2 regions of the Rhizobium sp. GW821-FHT14E12 genome follow, and region 1 is predicted to be linked to the other one. Evidence: riboswitches for the same ligand, from Rfam matches in the RefSeq annotation. Region 1 holds a riboswitch; the other holds the start of a gene.
The links. Region 1 has a riboswitch for S-adenosylmethionine ahead of AC1RO0_RS22070 (O-succinylhomoserine sulfhydrylase). Riboswitches for the same ligand answer to the same signal wherever they lie in the genome.
Positions count from the first base shown of each region.

Region 1 (7,657 bases):
CAGCCCTATCAGGTCAACCAGGCTTTGATGGCACAGGCCGGCAAGGACGCTTTGTTCATGCATTGCCTGCCTGCGCATCGCGGGGAGGAAGTGACGGATGAAGTGATCGATGGTCCGCAATCCGTTGTTTTCGATGAGGCGGAAAACCGCCTTCATGCGCAAAAGTCGATTCTTGCTTGGTGCCTGGGCGCGATCTGAGGATATAGAACCGCGAGTTTGATGCCGCGGGCGCAGTAGGAGTATAGCAATGGCGGAAAGTGCAGCCTCGCTGGGTCAATTCGATTTTGCCGGCGACGATCATGTCGTTCCCTTTCAGGTCGAAGGTCTTGATGTGCGCGGCCGCGCCGTGCAGCTCGGGCCTTTGCTGGACGCAATTCTCGCCCGGCACAATTATCCGGCCCCCGTTGCCCGGCTTTTGGCCGAGGCCGTGGTGCTGACCGTCTTGCTCGGCACCTCGCTGAAGTTCGAGGGCAAGTTCACCGTGCAGACCAAGGGCGACGGACCGGTCGATCTTCTGGTCGCCGATTTCGCCACGCCGGAAAATGTCCGCGCCTATGCCCGCTTCGATGAAGAGGCGCTGGCAAAGGCCGTGGCCGCCGGCGAAACCGAGCCGGAGCAGTTGCTCGGCAAGGGCGTGCTCGCCTTCACTATCGATCAGGGTCGCTACAGCCAGCCCTATCAGGGGATCGTGGCGCTTGACGGCGCCTCGCTCGAAGAGATCGCCGGGACGTATTTCCGTCAGTCGGAACAGATCCCGACCCGCGTTCGCCTGGGTGCCGCCGAACTGTTCGATCGCGACGAGGCCGGCAAGCCGCGCCATCGCTGGCGGGCGGGCGGGCTGATCGCGCAGTTCCTGCCGGAAGCACCGGAGCGCATGCGCCAGCCGGATCTGCATGGCGGCGACGGCGATAGCAATCCGCGCCATCATGTCGAGGACGACGCCTGGGAGGAAGCCCGGTCATTGGTCGAGACGATCGATGCCGACGAACTGACCGACCCGCAGGTCGGCACCGAACGTCTGCTGTTCCGTCTCTTCCACGAGCGTGGCGTGCGCGTCTATGAACCGAAGGCGGTTTTCGATCGCTGCACCTGTTCGCGCGACAAGCTGAAGGGCGTGTTGCAGGGCTTTTCCGCCGAGGAAATCGAGGTGAGCCAGGAGAATGGCGAAATTGCTGTCACCTGCGAGTTCTGCTCGACCACCTATCGCTTCGAAGTCTCCGAGGTAAAGGAAGCCTGATCGGGCTTAGTTCAGCGTCCGCAGCAGGTTGGGCGTATCCAGCGAGAAGGCGGGGATCTTGACGTGAAAGAGTTCCCCGTCGTCCGTCTCCATCTGATAATGGCCGAACATCATGCCCGATGGCGTATCGAGCGGGCAGCCTGACGAATATTCGTAGGTATCGCCGGGGCCAAGTCGTGGCTGTTCGCCGACGACGCCAGGTCCGGTCACTTCGTCCACCAATCCGTTCTGATCGGTGATGTGCCAATAGCGCGTCACCAGCCGGACATTGACCGTGGAGTGGTTGGAAATGACGATGCGATAACCCCAGACATAGCGGTCGTCATCCGGATCGGATTGCTCCTCCAGATAAAAAGGTTCGACGACGACTTCGATATCCCGTGTTAGAGCGCGATACATGCCTGACACCTTGGTCATTACTCCGAAACGTCGTGCGTTCCAATAAACGCACATCGGACGCTCCAGCATTTTAAGTCTAGGGCATCTGCTCCGCTTTCCATGATCCCACGAAAGCGGGACATCTAGCGGTATCCTATACACAACCTGATCCGTCAAGGAACGGATCGGTGAAAACCCCTATAACGGGTAAATCATACGGCTTTTCAGGGACTAAGGCTAGTTCCAAGGGTTAATTGGCCTTGGCCTAAGCTATCCGGCATGCCTATTGTCAAGGCAAGCCGCCCCGCCCGAACGAGATCCGGGCGGGTTTGGATGACAAAACTCAGGCCGAAACCTGCGCCAGCGCGCGGGCGAAATCCTCGACCAGATCGTCACCGTCCTCGATGCCGGCCGAGAGGCGCACGGTGCCTGGCGAAATGCCGAGTTCGGCGCGGGCCTCGTCGGTGAGGTTCTTGTGCGTGGTGGTGGCCGGATGGGTGATCAGGCTCTTCGAGTCGCCGAGATTGTTGGAGATCTTCACGATCTCCAGCGCGTTCTGCAGCTTGAAGGCCGCTTCCTTGCCGCCCTTCAGTTCGAAGGCCACCAGCGTCGAGCCGCCGGTCATCTGCTTGGCGATGATATCGGCCTGCGGGTGGTCCTTGCGGCCGGGATAGATCACCTTGGCGACCTTGCCCTGATCGGCCAGAAAATCGGCGATCTTGGCGGCGTTTGCCGTCTGCTGGGCGACACGCAGCGGCAGCGTCTCGATCCCCTTCAGCAGCGTCCAGGCGGTAAACGGCGACATGGCCGGACCGGTATGGCGGAAATAATCCTGCAGGTTCTCGTCGATCCACTGCTTGTCGGAGAGGATGATGCCACCGAGCGAGCGGCCCTGGCCGTCGATATGCTTAGTGGCGGAGTAGACGACGATATGGGCACCGAGTTCCAGAGGCTTCTGGAACAGCGGCGTCGCAAAGACGTTGTCGACCACGACCTTGGCGCCGATCTGGTTGGCGAGCTTGGCAACGGCGGCAATATCCACCACTTCCAGCGTCGGGTTGGTTGGGCTTTCCAGGAAGAAGACCTTGGTGTTCGGCCGGATCGCCTTTTCCCAGTTCTCGGTGAAGCGACCGTCGACCAGCGTGCATTCGATGCCGTATTTCGGCGCCAGCGTCTCGACGACCCAGCGGCAGGAGCCAAACAGGGCGCGGGCGGCAACGATGTGATCGCCGGCCTTCAGCTGGCAGAGAATAGCCGCGGTGACGGCGGCCATGCCCGAGGCGGTGGCGCGTGCATCTTCCGCGCCTTCGAGCGCACACATGCGCTTTTCGAACATGTCATTGGTCGGGCTGCCATAGCGGGCATAGATGAAACCGTCGGTCTCACCCTTGAAGCGCGCCTCGGCGGCTTCCGATGTGTCGTAGACGAAGCCCTGGGTCAGATAGATCGCTTCGGATGTCTCGCCGAATTGCGAGCGGAGCGTTCCGCTGTGAACGAGTTGGGTTGCGGGGCGCCAAGTCTTGCTCATGCCATCACCACTTTCAAAACAAAAAAACCGGCCGCAATTGCAGACCGGTTTTCAACCCGGTCTTTTTAGCCACTTATTTAACGTGGCTGCAAGCCGACCGGCCAAATCACCACGGGATAAGTTGCAATACTGCCGTTGACCGCTTGCGTCAATTCCCTGAGTTTGGTTTTGTCTGCGGCAAATTATGGAAAAGGCATGATGGCTCGCAATACTGGAATTTTGGCTGATCGCGCCATTGCCGCGCTCTTCGAAGCGGGGCGGCTGACGAGCGAACGGGAACTGGACGACGATCAGATCCAGCCGGCGAGCCTTGACCTTCGCCTCGGCGCGCATGCGTTCCGCGTCCGCGCCAGCTTCATGCCCGGCCCGTCGCATCTCGTCGCCGACAAGCTCGACCGGCTGAAGCTGCATGTGATCGACCTGTCCGAAGGTGCCGTGCTGGAAACCGGCTGCGTCTACATCGTGCCCTTGATGGAGCGTCTCGACCTGCCGGCCGATATGTCGGCGTCGGCCAATCCGAAAAGCTCGACCGGCCGCCTCGATATCTTCACCCGCGTCATCACCGACCGGGCGCAGGAGTTCGACAAGATCCCGGCCGGCTATTCCGGCCCGCTCTATCTGGAGATCAGCCCGCGCACTTTCCCGATCGTGGTGCGCCGCGGCTCGCGCCTGTCGCAGATCCGTTTCCGCGTCGGCCAGGCACTGCTGAACGAGCCGGAGTTGATGGCGCTGCATGCCAGCGAAACGCTGGTCGCCAGTAAGCAGCCGAACGTCAACGGCGGCGGCATCGCCCTGTCGATCGACCTTGCCGGCGATAAGGAAGGCCTGATCGGCTATCGCGGCAAGCACCACACCGCCGTCGTCGATGTCGACAAGAAGGCGCAGCACGATATCTACGATTTCTGGGAGCCGCTCTATAGCCGCGGCCGCACCGAACTGATCCTCGATCCGGACGAGTTCTATATCCTCGTCTCGCGCGAAGCCGTGCATGTGCCGCCGCATTATGCCGCCGAGATGACGCCTTTCGATCCGCTAGTTGGCGAGTTCCGCGTCCACTATGCCGGCTTCTTCGACCCAGGCTTCGGCCACGCACCCGCCGGCGGCCGTGGCAGCCGCGCCGTGCTGGAAGTGCGCAGCCATGAAGTCCCCTTCATCCTCGAAGATGGTCAGATCGTCGGCCGCCTGGTCTACGAACACATGCTGGAACAGCCGACCAGCCTCTACGGCTCCGGCCTCGGCTCGAACTATCAGGCGCAGGGCCTGAAGCTGTCGAAGCACTTCCGTCTGTGATTGGTCACCTGCCGGCCTTGACAGAGGCCGGCAACTGTTGGACATCTCCGGATATCAGGCGGGTGTAGCTCAATGGTAGAGCAGCAGCTTCCCAAGCTGAATACGAGGGTTCGATTCCCTTCACCCGCTCCAGCTTTCCTCCGCTCCAAGCTCATGACAGGCAGGGAACTTCCGATTTCACCGCTTTGAGCCGAGCCGCGCGTATCAGGATTGGATGCCGCCGCAACAAAACCCTCGTTTGTTCAGGCTGCTGACAGACAACCATGACAGAAGGTCGTTCCTAACCGGAACGGACCAGATGCTCAACTTTGCGTCATTCTACAGACTGAAGGCCATCTTCACGCGCGGCGTGCTGCGGATATCCCGCCGCACGAAGGTGCCGCGCGGTACGACGATCATCTGGAAGGATGGCAGCGTCTGCATCGGCGAGAGGGCCTTTATCCGCAGAGGCGTCGTCATCGACGCGCAGCGTGGCAGCATCGAGATCGGCGATCATGTCTCCCTCAATGATTATGCCATTCTGCTTGGACGCGGCGACATCACCATCGGCAATGACGTGCGGATCGCCGCCCATGCCATGGTCGTGTCGTTCGATCACAATTTCGATGATGTCACGCAGCCGATCCGCATGCAGGGCGTCACCAAGAAGCCTGTCGTCATCGAGGACGATGTCTGGATCGGCGCCGGAGCGAAGATCCTCGGCGGCTCCCATATCGCAAAGGGCTGCGTCATCGGCGCCAATGCTGTCGTCAAAGGAAAGACCGTGCCCTACGGCATCTATGTCGGCGCCCCCGCGAAACTGGTCAGGCGGCGAGGGGACAAGGGCAACGCCGCCCCTGCTAAACTCGAATTGCTTCCGCCCCCAAAACGGATAGCAGGTCGCTAAGCAACGCTGCCTTTGCGCTTGATCATGTTGCCATGCAGGACCAGGCGTTTCTGGTTCTTGGCACAGCGCGATATTCCCCCTTCTGCATGACTCTGTTACACCCGTCTTGAAATCAGGAAATTGAACACCTGACAGGAGGCTTAGTCATCGTCATGCGCGTTTGTCTTTCGTCGTTGATATCCGTGGCGAGATCCTTGACAGGCGCAGTGCTGATGGCCGTCTCCTGTGCCATGCCTGTCGCTGCGCAGCAGGCGCCGTCGACCAGCCTGCCGGTTCTCTTCGATGCGCGCGAACGGTTGCCGAAGCCGGATCTTTCCACGCTGGTCAGGCTGCGCTTCCTGACCTCCGTCGATTTCCCGCCCTTCAATTTCGCCGATCAGAACGGCAAGCTCTCAGGCTTCCATGTCGATCTCGCCCGCGAGATCTGCGACGAACTCGGCATATCGGACAAATGCCAGATCCAGGCGCTGCCCTTCGAGGAATTGCAGGGCGCACTTTCGGCGTCGCAGGGGGATGCGGTGATCGCCGGCGTCGCGGTAACGCCGGAGTTGCGCAAGAGTTTTGCCTTCTCGCGCCCCTTCCTGATGCTGCCCGCCCGGTTTGTCCGCAATCTCAAGGCCCCGATCGATGGCCGCACGGCCGCTGCCCTTGCCGGCCATTCGGTCGGTGTGGTCAAGGGCACGACGCATGAAGCGATGCTCTCAGCCTTCTTTCCGGCGATCAAGCCTGTACCCTTCGACGACAAGGACGCGCTTCTGGCGGCCGTCAAGGACGGCAAGGTCGATGCCGGCTTTGCCGATGGATTGCAGCTTTCCTTCTGGGTGTCGTCGCCGTCAGCGGAAAAATGCTGCGCCTTGTTCGACGGCCCCTACCTCTCGCAGCAATTCCTCGGCGAAGGCATGACCATCATGTTGCGCGAGCAGGACGCCGATCTGACGGCGGCGATCAACCATGCCCTGGCGACCCTGTCGCGCAATGGCCGGCTGCAGGAAATCTATCTGCGCTATTTTCCTTACGGATTGTATTGAGTGGGCTTTTCAGCCCTTGCGGTAGCGGGCAATGGCGCTGCGCTCGATGGCGGCGCAGGTCAGCTTGCCGAGATCGAGGCGGTCGCGCAGCAGGCTCAGCAGGCGCAGCTCCTCGGCCTTGACCGAGAGATCGGCGGAAGCGACCTCGACGGCCAGCGCATAGGCGGTGTCGTAGAGGCGCGGCGGCAAGGTGTCGCGCACGGTTTCCAGCACGATATCGAGCCCTTCGCTGCCAGCCAGAAGCTTGGCGCAGTCGCGCGAAACATCGATCAGCTTTTCGTCATCGAAGCCCTTGAAGACCGGCAGCGCATGGATGAGCTCGCCAATCCGGGTCATCTCCCGGTCGTTCATCGTTCGGTCGACGGCGGATGCCATGACCATGACGTAGATCAGGGCCTCTTGGGCGGAAAGCGGCTTATTCATAACGAAACAAAATCCTTTGAAACTGGCGGCAGACTAGAAAGTCATGTCTCTCATGACAAGAGGCGGTGGCGGAAGCGTGGCGTCAGATCGGATTAAGCGGATCTTCCTTGGCCGGAGCCGGCGCAAGCGTCGATTTCCGGCCCTTGCGCGGGTCGTCGCCATAGATGCCGCGCTTCTGTTGCTTCGCCTGTTCCGCAACGGCCTCCAGCGGCGATCCGGCCTCCGGTTCTGCCCAGCCGAAACGGACGAGCCACTCGCTGAGGTCGATGCGAACATAGCGGCAGTGTCCCGTCACCGTGCCCTGCCAGGTCGCGCTTGGCAGGTCGCAATCGATGATCCGGCCGCGCAGATACATGCGGAACGCGGTGCGTGCCGCTGTCCCGCACGGCCAGCTCTTGCCATCAGACCCGGCGCACATCCGACCGACATCGGTCGGAACGATGCCGGAAAGCTGCACGCTCCTGTTGCCGACGGTCAGCATGCCGGCGCGATCGGAAGACGGCCGTGTCAGCTCCACGGGCTCCGTCCCTCCGGCTTGCTTCTGGTCATTGCTCGGCGTCTGGCTGTCGCCGGGCAACGCCTGCTGAGAGGATGGCGTCATGGGCACGGTCCGGCGGGCAGCCGCCGCCGCTGCCCTGTCGGCCTGGTCGGCAGGGGCCGGGGGTGGCGATGCTTGCTCCGGTTTCGTTTGATCCAAAGGTGTTTGTTGGGGAGAGGGCTGATCCACCGAGACTTGTTTCGAAGGCAATTGTTTCGGCTCAGCCTTATCTGTCTCGGTCTTTATGGTGTTGGCGTCAGTCGCATCTTTCGGAGCCGGTTGGGCGTCAGGCACCTTCGCCGGCGTCGTTTCGGATTGCGTTAGCTGCGCGGGCGGCGTGTCCTGCGGC
Region 1 is NZ_JBXAPH010000006.1:212,944-220,600, reverse strand. Features, by position in the region: gene argF (ornithine carbamoyltransferase) at 1-198, shown strand, start outside; gene AC1RO0_RS22080 (Hsp33 family molecular chaperone) at 248-1,237, shown strand; gene apaG (Co2+/Mg2+ efflux protein ApaG) at 1,244-1,636, opposite strand; gene AC1RO0_RS22070 (O-succinylhomoserine sulfhydrylase) at 1,959-3,143, opposite strand; SAM riboswitch at 3,188-3,266, opposite strand; gene AC1RO0_RS22065 (2'-deoxycytidine 5'-triphosphate deaminase) at 3,339-4,433, shown strand; tRNA gene AC1RO0_RS22060 (tRNA-Gly) at 4,492-4,565, shown strand; gene AC1RO0_RS22055 (acyltransferase) at 4,732-5,319, shown strand; gene AC1RO0_RS22050 (transporter substrate-binding domain-containing protein) at 5,532-6,347, shown strand; gene AC1RO0_RS22045 (tellurite resistance TerB family protein) at 6,357-6,770, opposite strand; gene AC1RO0_RS22040 (thermonuclease family protein) at 6,853-7,657, opposite strand, start outside.

Region 2 (7,657 bases), on a different contig from region 1:
CCCGCGACGATGAGAGACTGCGCGGTGTCGAGAATTTTTCCCGAAGTCGAAGTCATTGATTTCATATCGCTGCCTACCTTCTGGTAGGTACTTTGTCAAGATCGTTGCGGTGCTTCCGCTTCTCACAGACACGTGTTCGAAGGTCGGGTTGACACCGAAGTTTTGCCTGCCTACTAGTAGGTAGATTGCAACATGGAGTCTACCAATGCAAAGCCAATCTTCGACCCAGCCCGGCTGGCTGCGATCCTATTATTTCGCACGTGCCGCATTCTCTATCGCCTGGATTGCTGCCGCCATTCTCATCAGCGGGCAATCTCATCTCACCGCCTTTCTGCTTGTGATCTACCCGGCATGGGATGCTCTGGCCAATCTCGTCGATGCCCGGGTCAATGGCGGCCTGAAAGCCAATTCGTCCCAGGCATTGAATGTCGTGGTCAGCACGATAACCGCACTCGCCGTGATCGTGGCGGTCAGCAACAGCACCTATGCCGTTCTGGCCGTGTTCGGGGTTTGGGCAATCCTCTCAGGCCTCCTGCAACTATCCACGGCGGTAAAGCGTTGGCGTCACTATGGCGCGCAATGGGTGATGATCCTGAGTGGTGCCCAGTCGGCGCTTGCCGGTGGTTTCATGATCAGCCGATCCCTTGGCACCGCAGCGCCGACGATTCTGGATATCACCCCTTATGTCGGGTTCGGCGCATTCTACTTCCTGCTGTCGGCAATCTGGCTTGTCGTCGCGGCCTATCGCAGTGCAGACGCATAGGCCCTGCCCATTCGCGCCGATCAAGCTCTGTGCCTGATCGTCACCAATCCAGGAAATATCGATCACCGCGACAATTCCCTTGTCGCCCTCTCCAGCCCGCCGAGGGTCAGCGGATACATCCGGTCGGCAAACAGGCGGCGGACGATGGAGATCGAGGTGGTGTGGCTCCAATAGTCCTCGGGCACGGGGTTGAGCCAGACACATTTGCGGAAATGGCCGGTGATGCGATTGAGCCAGACCTCGCCGGCTTCCTTATTCCAGTGTTCGACCGAGCCGCCCGGTCGGACTATCTCGTAGGGGCTCATGGAGGCGTCGCCGACGAAGACGATGCGGTAATCGGAGCCGAAGGTGCGGATCAGGTCTGATGTCGCGGTGATGTCGACGCGCCGGCGGCGATTGTCCTTCCAGACGCCTTCATAGAGGCAATTGTGGAAGTAGAAATATTCCATGTGCCGGAATTCGGCGCGGGCGGCGGAGAAGAGTTCCTCGACCACGCGAATATGATCGTCCATCGAGCCGCCGATATCGAAGAACATCAAAAGCTTGACCGCGTTGCGCCGCTCCGGCCGTGTCTGGACATCGAGATAGCCGTGTTCGGCGGTAGAGCGGATCGTGCCGGAGAGATCGAGCTCGTCGGCGGCACCTTCGCGCACCCAGCGGCGCAGCCGCTTCAGCGCCAGCTTGATGTTGCGGGTGCCGAGCTCGACGCCGTCGTCGAGGTTCTGAAACTCGCGCCGGTCCCAGACCTTCACCGCCTTGCGGTGATTGGAGGTCTCCTGGCCGATGCGGACGCCCTCGGGATTGTAGCCATGCGCGCCGAAAGGGGAGGTGCCCGCGGTACCGATCCATTTCGAGCCGCCCTGATGCCGGCCCTTCTGTTCGTCGAGGCGCTGGCGCAGCGTCTCCATCAGTTTCTCGAAGCCGCCGAGCGCCTCGACCAGCTTCTTTTCCTCTTCCGTCAGATGTTTCTCAGTGAGCTTGCGCAGCCATTCCTCGGGAATGGTGGCCGCCCCGATCGTCTGCGGGCCGCCGCCAATCGCCTCGACGCCGCGGAAATAATCGGCGAAGACCTGGTCGAAACGGTCAATGAAGCGCTCGTCCTTGATCAGCGTCGTTCGGGCCAGATAGTAGAAGGCCTCGACGTCGTAGTCGGCGATCCCCTCTTCCATTCCCTCCAGAAGTGACAGGAATTCCCGGAGGGTCACCGGAACCTTCGCTTCCTTCAGCTTCAGGAAGAAGGGAATGAACAAGGTCAGAACCTCTCTTCGCCGATCTCCTCCAGATCATAGGGCGTGGTCTGGTAGAGTTCGTTGATCCAGTTGCCGAAGAACAGATGTGCATGGCTGCGCCAGCGGTTCTGTGGCGGGATTTCCGGGTCGTTATGCGGGAAATAATTATGCGGCATCCTGATCGGCACGCCGGCATTCACATCCCGGAAATATTCGTCCGCCAGCGAGGTGGAATCATACTCTACGTGATTGAACATGTAGAGCCGGTTGCAGGCCTTCTCGTGCACCAGGCAGACGCCCATCTCGCTCGATTCCATCAGGATCTCGAGGTTCGGCACCTTCTCGATGTCGGCGCGGCGCACTTCCGTCCAGCGTGAGACCGGCACGGCGAAGTCGTCGGAAAAGCCGTTGAGATAGACTGAGGACGGCTTCAGGTTCTGGTGGCGGTAGACGCCAAAGGCTTTTTCCTTCAGCGTATATTTCGGCACCTTATGGAAGTGATAGGCCGCCGCCATGGCGCCCCAGCAGACGTTCAGCGTCGAATGGACATTCGTCGCCGTCCAGTCGAAGATCTGCTGCATCTCGTCCCAGTATGTGACCTCTTCGTACTCCAGGAGTTCGATCGGCGCACCGGTGATGATGAAGCCGTCGAACTTGCGGTGCTTCACCTCTTCCCAGGTCTGGTAGAAGGAGAGCAGATGCTCTTCGGAGGTGTTCTTGGCCTTGTGGCCGCCGACGCGCACCAGCGAGAATTCCACCTGCAGCGGCGAAGCGCCGACCAGGCGCGCCATCTGCACCTCGGTCTTGATCTTGTTCGGCATGAGGTTGAGAAGCCCGATCTGAAGGGGACGGATATCCTGACGGATCGCCATCGTCTCAGTCATCACCCGCACACCCTCGTTCTGGAGGGCTTCGAACGCGGGAAGCGTATCGGGAATCTTGATGGGCATCGTTATCACTCGACCAAAAAACAAAAACCGGCCGCGATCATATGAATCGCTACCGGTCCGCACGCGGCCCTTTAGCGACTTATTTAACGTGGCTGCAAGCCGGCCGGCCAAATCACCACAAGGGAAATTCAATAGACCCGCGGCCTCTATCGGTCAATGGGGAAGCTTCTGAGGCGGGCTGGCGGCCGTGCTCTGATGTCGGTTGCCGCTTACAGATGTTCAAGAAGCGCGTGTGTGCAATTCGCTCCGGAGGCCGCCCGCCCTTCGAGGCCTTAGTGTTTGCGCTTACGCTTAAACCCCAGGCACCTCAGGGTGAGGTGGAGAGAGTTTTGCTGTCGGAGATAAGGGGGCAGTCCTCACCCTGAGGTGCGGAGGCTGAAAGCCGGAGCCTCGAAGGGCGGGGACGGGTGGCTGTGATCACTTCATTTTGACGGAATGAGATAGCAACTGCCCCACATTGTCCGGCGGCACGTTGCCTCATTAGTGGGTATCTCTTGACAAAATCAATCTGCCATTGTATTTTTTGTACACAAATAATTATTATGTGTACAAAAGGAGAGACCGCATGGCTGATAGCGCCACGATTACCATACGGGTACCAGTTGAAGTCAAAGACATGCTTGAGAGCATTTCGCAGGAGACCCGTAGAAGTCGCTCCTATTTGGCATCGGAAGCTTTGTCCGAGTACGTTCGTCGCCATTCTGAGATCAAGGCAGGTTTGAAGGTCGGCGAGGAAGACGTCGCTGCTGGAAACATAACGACACATGTGGAGGCTATGATCGAAATCCGCGCCGTAGCCGAAGCAGGCTTGTCGTATATGGAAGGTTTGCCGTTCAAGGGTTGGTCGCGAAAAGTGCTCGATGATTTCAAAAGCGAGTTTGCCGGAATGCTAAATGGGCGGCCGGTTGACCGAAAGTGAGCTTTTCCATTGTGGAGAGGAAAGCTGGCGCAATAGGAACCGATGATCGAGCGGCGAACTCGCTGCTCGATCTGCGTTGACGCGAAGTCTGCAAAGGGTCGGAAGTTGCCGTTCGGTGGTGGCATTTGCCACATCAGGCTGCATTTTGATGAGAAAGGTTTCCGCAGCTTCCTTGGGGGCAATTGCTATTACTTCCCCTGCCCGCGCGCCTTGGCGGCCGCCTCGCCCTTCTAGGCCTTGACGTTTGCGCTGACGCTTTAACGCCAAGACACTTCAGGGTGAGGCGGAGCAGGCTCGTCGCAACGACAAAGCTGAGATGAACGATGGGCCAGGTAGTGCAGCTGGGTGAAAAGATCAGCCCTCATGCTGAGGAGGCCCGCAGGGCCGTCTTGAAGCACGAGGGCGGGTCGTAGCTGGCCAAGTGGGTCAGCCGTCCCCGACGCCGACGCCTTCTACAGATGGTCAAGGAAGTGCTGGATTGTCATCATTCTGATCTAGACTGTATACCCACGATGTCTGCTATCGAGAGGCAAGCCGACTTTGTTGAATGGAACGAATATGACACTGGATATGATACTGCCTTTTCTAGGGCATTCCGAACAAGATCCAGGGTTGGTCGACCTGTTGGCCTCCGTCGGGTTCGATGTTTCCCTGATGCCGGGGCGAGCCCAACGTGGCGCCGGCACCGGACACTGCGAGCTAAACTCCCTGGGCATTGAACTCGCCTTCGACTTTCATACTGGCTACAAAACCAGGTTCGGAATGCCCAGGGATGGTGGCAAAGCGATCCTTTCGGCAATCTTTGCGTACGGTCAGCCCAACGAAAAGCGTGCAGCCTATGTTGGGCCGATTCCCTTCAGCCGCAGTCCGATTCACAACCGCGACGAAGCTCTGCTACAATTCGGTTTGCCTCTACGAACCGAAGAAGAGGATGGCATTGTCGAATGGGACCAATGGGTTAAAGACGGCGTGCAGGTGCGTACGGAATACCTTGACGACGGCTCCCTTTTTATCTGCACCTACTCGGTGCCCTTTATCGGAACCGCATCCAGTTAGCATAGCCACGGCGGATGAAGGCAATCCCGACTGTCCGTCACAGATCTTCAAGGAAGTGCTGCATGCCATAGCCGAGACGCTGCCGTACCGTTGCGATCGGCAGCCAGAAGAAGCGGAAGCGGATGGGGTCGCTGCCGTCGAACGGCGTCATTTCGAGATGGAGCCAGGTATCGGGTGTCGCTTCAGGCAGGGTGCAGCGGAAATAGTGTCTCTGATGATGATATTCGCGCCCGTCCTTTTCGAAACGGTAGTCATGAATGCCGAGCGGCCGCAGTTCCGCCGCCGCAAGACCGGTCTCTTCCTCGAATTCGCGTGCCGCCGCCGCTGCTATATCCTCGCCCGGCTCGACGGTACCACCGGGAACCTGCAGCTTGACGGCGGGGAAGTCCGGCTCGTCGAACACCAGCAGATGCCGGCCGCGTAGCGCGTGGATCAGGACTTTGACGGCATCCGGCCGCATTATTTCCCCTGGCCCCGCGTCATGAAGGCGAGGCGTTCGAAGAGGTGGACATCCTGTTCGTTCTTCAACAGCGCGCCGTGCAGCTTCGGCAGTACGCTTTTCGCATCGACACGCAGGGTGACCGGATCGACATCGTCGGCGACGAGGAGGCGGATCCAGTCGAGCGCCTCGGAGGTGGACGGCTTCTTCTTCAGGCCCGGCACGTCGCGGATCTCGAAGAATTGGGCGAGGGCCGCGCGGACCAGCGCCTGCTTGATGCCGGGATAATGCACCTCGACGATGCGCGTCAGCGTCTCGACATCGGGAAAGCGGATATAGTGGAAGAAGCAGCGGCGCAGGAAGGCGTCCGGCAGCTCCTTCTCGTTGTTGGAAGTGATGATGACGATCGGCCGGATGGCGGCGCGGATGGTTTCGCCGGTCTCGTAGACATGGAATTCCATGCGGTCGAGTTCCTGCAACAGATCGTTCGGAAATTCGATGTCGGCCTTGTCGATCTCGTCGATCAGCAGCACGCATTTCCGCGACGCCGTGAAAGCCTGCCAGAGCTTGCCCCGCCGGATATAGTTCCGAACATCATGGACGCGCTCGTCGCCCAACTGGCTGTCGCGCAGACGCGAGACGGCATCATATTCGTAGAGGCCCTGCTGCGCTTTCGTGGTCGATTTGATGTTCCATTCGATCAGGTCGAGACCGAGCGCGGTCGCCACCTGGCGCGCCAGTTCCGTCTTGCCGGTGCCCGGCTCGCCCTTGACCAGAAGCGGCCGTTCCAGCCGGATGGCAGCATTGACGGCCACCATCAAATCCTTGTCGGCGATATAGTCCGCAGTTCCCTGAAATTGCATCGGAAGGCTTTCATCAATATTTGAGGTGCAAGCTAGCTCCTGGCCTTACTCGGTTCAAGGCATGAGACGGTGTATATATTGAACGTGATCGCCCTGATGAGCTGCATGGATGGACATGTGGGCAGGTGATGGTTAACTGACGATACGTGCGTCGCAGGGAAGTGTTGATGGCAGTTGAAACGCAAGCCGCGCCGAATATTCAGGGGAACGACCGGGTCGGATACGATTTCAGCGTTCTCTATCGGCTGAGGATGATGTTTTCCGCCTTTTGGGGTTCGGCGGTCCGCATCAGGATCATTTCGCTGACGGTCGCGCTGTTCGTGATCATTCTGGGCACGGCCTATGTTCAGGTTCTGCTCAATAGCTGGAATGCGCCTTTCTACGATTCGCTGGCGCGGCGCGATACCGGCGCTTTCTTCCATCAGCTTGGCGTTTTCGGCATGATTGCCGGCACACTTCTCATCCTCAATGTCATCCAGGCCTGGCTCAATCAGATGACCGCGCTCTACATGCGCGAGGGCCTGGCGCGCGATCTCGTTGATCAATGGCTGAAAGCCAAGCGTGCCCTTCGTCTCGCCTCTTCCGGCCTGATCGGCGTCAATCCCGACCAGCGGTTGCACGAGGATGCGCGCAATCTCGCCGAGAGCACCACGGGCCTCGCGATCGGCCTGGTGCAGGCGACCATCCTGCTCCTGAGCTTCATCGGCGTGCTCTGGGAACTGTCCAGCGGCATGGTCTTCCATTACAACGATATGAGCTTTTCGATCCCCGGCTACATGGTCTGGGCGGCGATCATCTATGCCGGTTCGGCCTCATTCCTCAGTCAGTTTGTTGGCCGTCGGCTGGTGCGGTTGAACGCAGACCGCTACTCCAAGGAAGCCGAGCTGCGCTTTGCGCTGATGCATGCCAACGAACACATGCCGGCGATCACCATTGCCGGCGGCCAGGAGAACGAGCGCCGGCGGATCAATCTCGATATTTCCGCCGTGCTTGCCGTCATCCGCCAGCTGGCCATCGCCAATACCAATCTCACCTGGGTCTCGGCCGGCTATGGCTGGCTGGTGCTGATCATTCCGATCCTGGTGGCTGCGCCTGCCTATTTCTCCGGCGGGCTGACCTTCGGCCAGCTGATGGTGGCGGTCGGCGCTTTCAATCAGGTCAATACGGCCTTGCGCTGGTATGTCGCCAATTTCGGCCCGATCGCCGAATGGCGCGCGACGCTGATGCGCGTCACCGATTTCCGCCAGGCGCTGATGGAAATGGACGACACGACGCCGATGCCGCACACCATCACCTTCGACCAGGCAGCCCCCGGCACGATGGCATGGACCGACATGGAGATTTCCACCAAGACCAGCGAGGATGCCATGGAAAATGGCTTCCGCATTCGCGAGGGCTCGGTGACCATTGCCGCCGGCGAGCACATCATGGTCAATGG
Region 2 is NZ_JBXAPH010000009.1:30,570-38,226, reverse strand. Features, by position in the region: gene AC1RO0_RS25655 (TetR/AcrR family transcriptional regulator) at 1-65, opposite strand, end outside; gene AC1RO0_RS25650 (DUF308 domain-containing protein) at 206-763, shown strand; gene AC1RO0_RS25645 (vWA domain-containing protein) at 826-2,013, opposite strand; gene metA (homoserine O-acetyltransferase MetA) at 2,016-2,942, opposite strand; SAM riboswitch at 2,994-3,071, opposite strand; gene AC1RO0_RS25635 (CopG family ribbon-helix-helix protein) at 3,508-3,861, shown strand; gene AC1RO0_RS25630 (hypothetical protein) at 4,420-4,917, shown strand; gene AC1RO0_RS25625 (NUDIX domain-containing protein) at 4,955-5,377, opposite strand; gene AC1RO0_RS25620 (AAA family ATPase) at 5,377-6,219, opposite strand; gene AC1RO0_RS25615 (ABC transporter ATP-binding protein/permease) at 6,387-7,657, shown strand, end outside.
Region 2: another riboswitch for S-adenosylmethionine. It lies ahead of metA (homoserine O-acetyltransferase MetA); the one in region 1 lies ahead of AC1RO0_RS22070 (O-succinylhomoserine sulfhydrylase).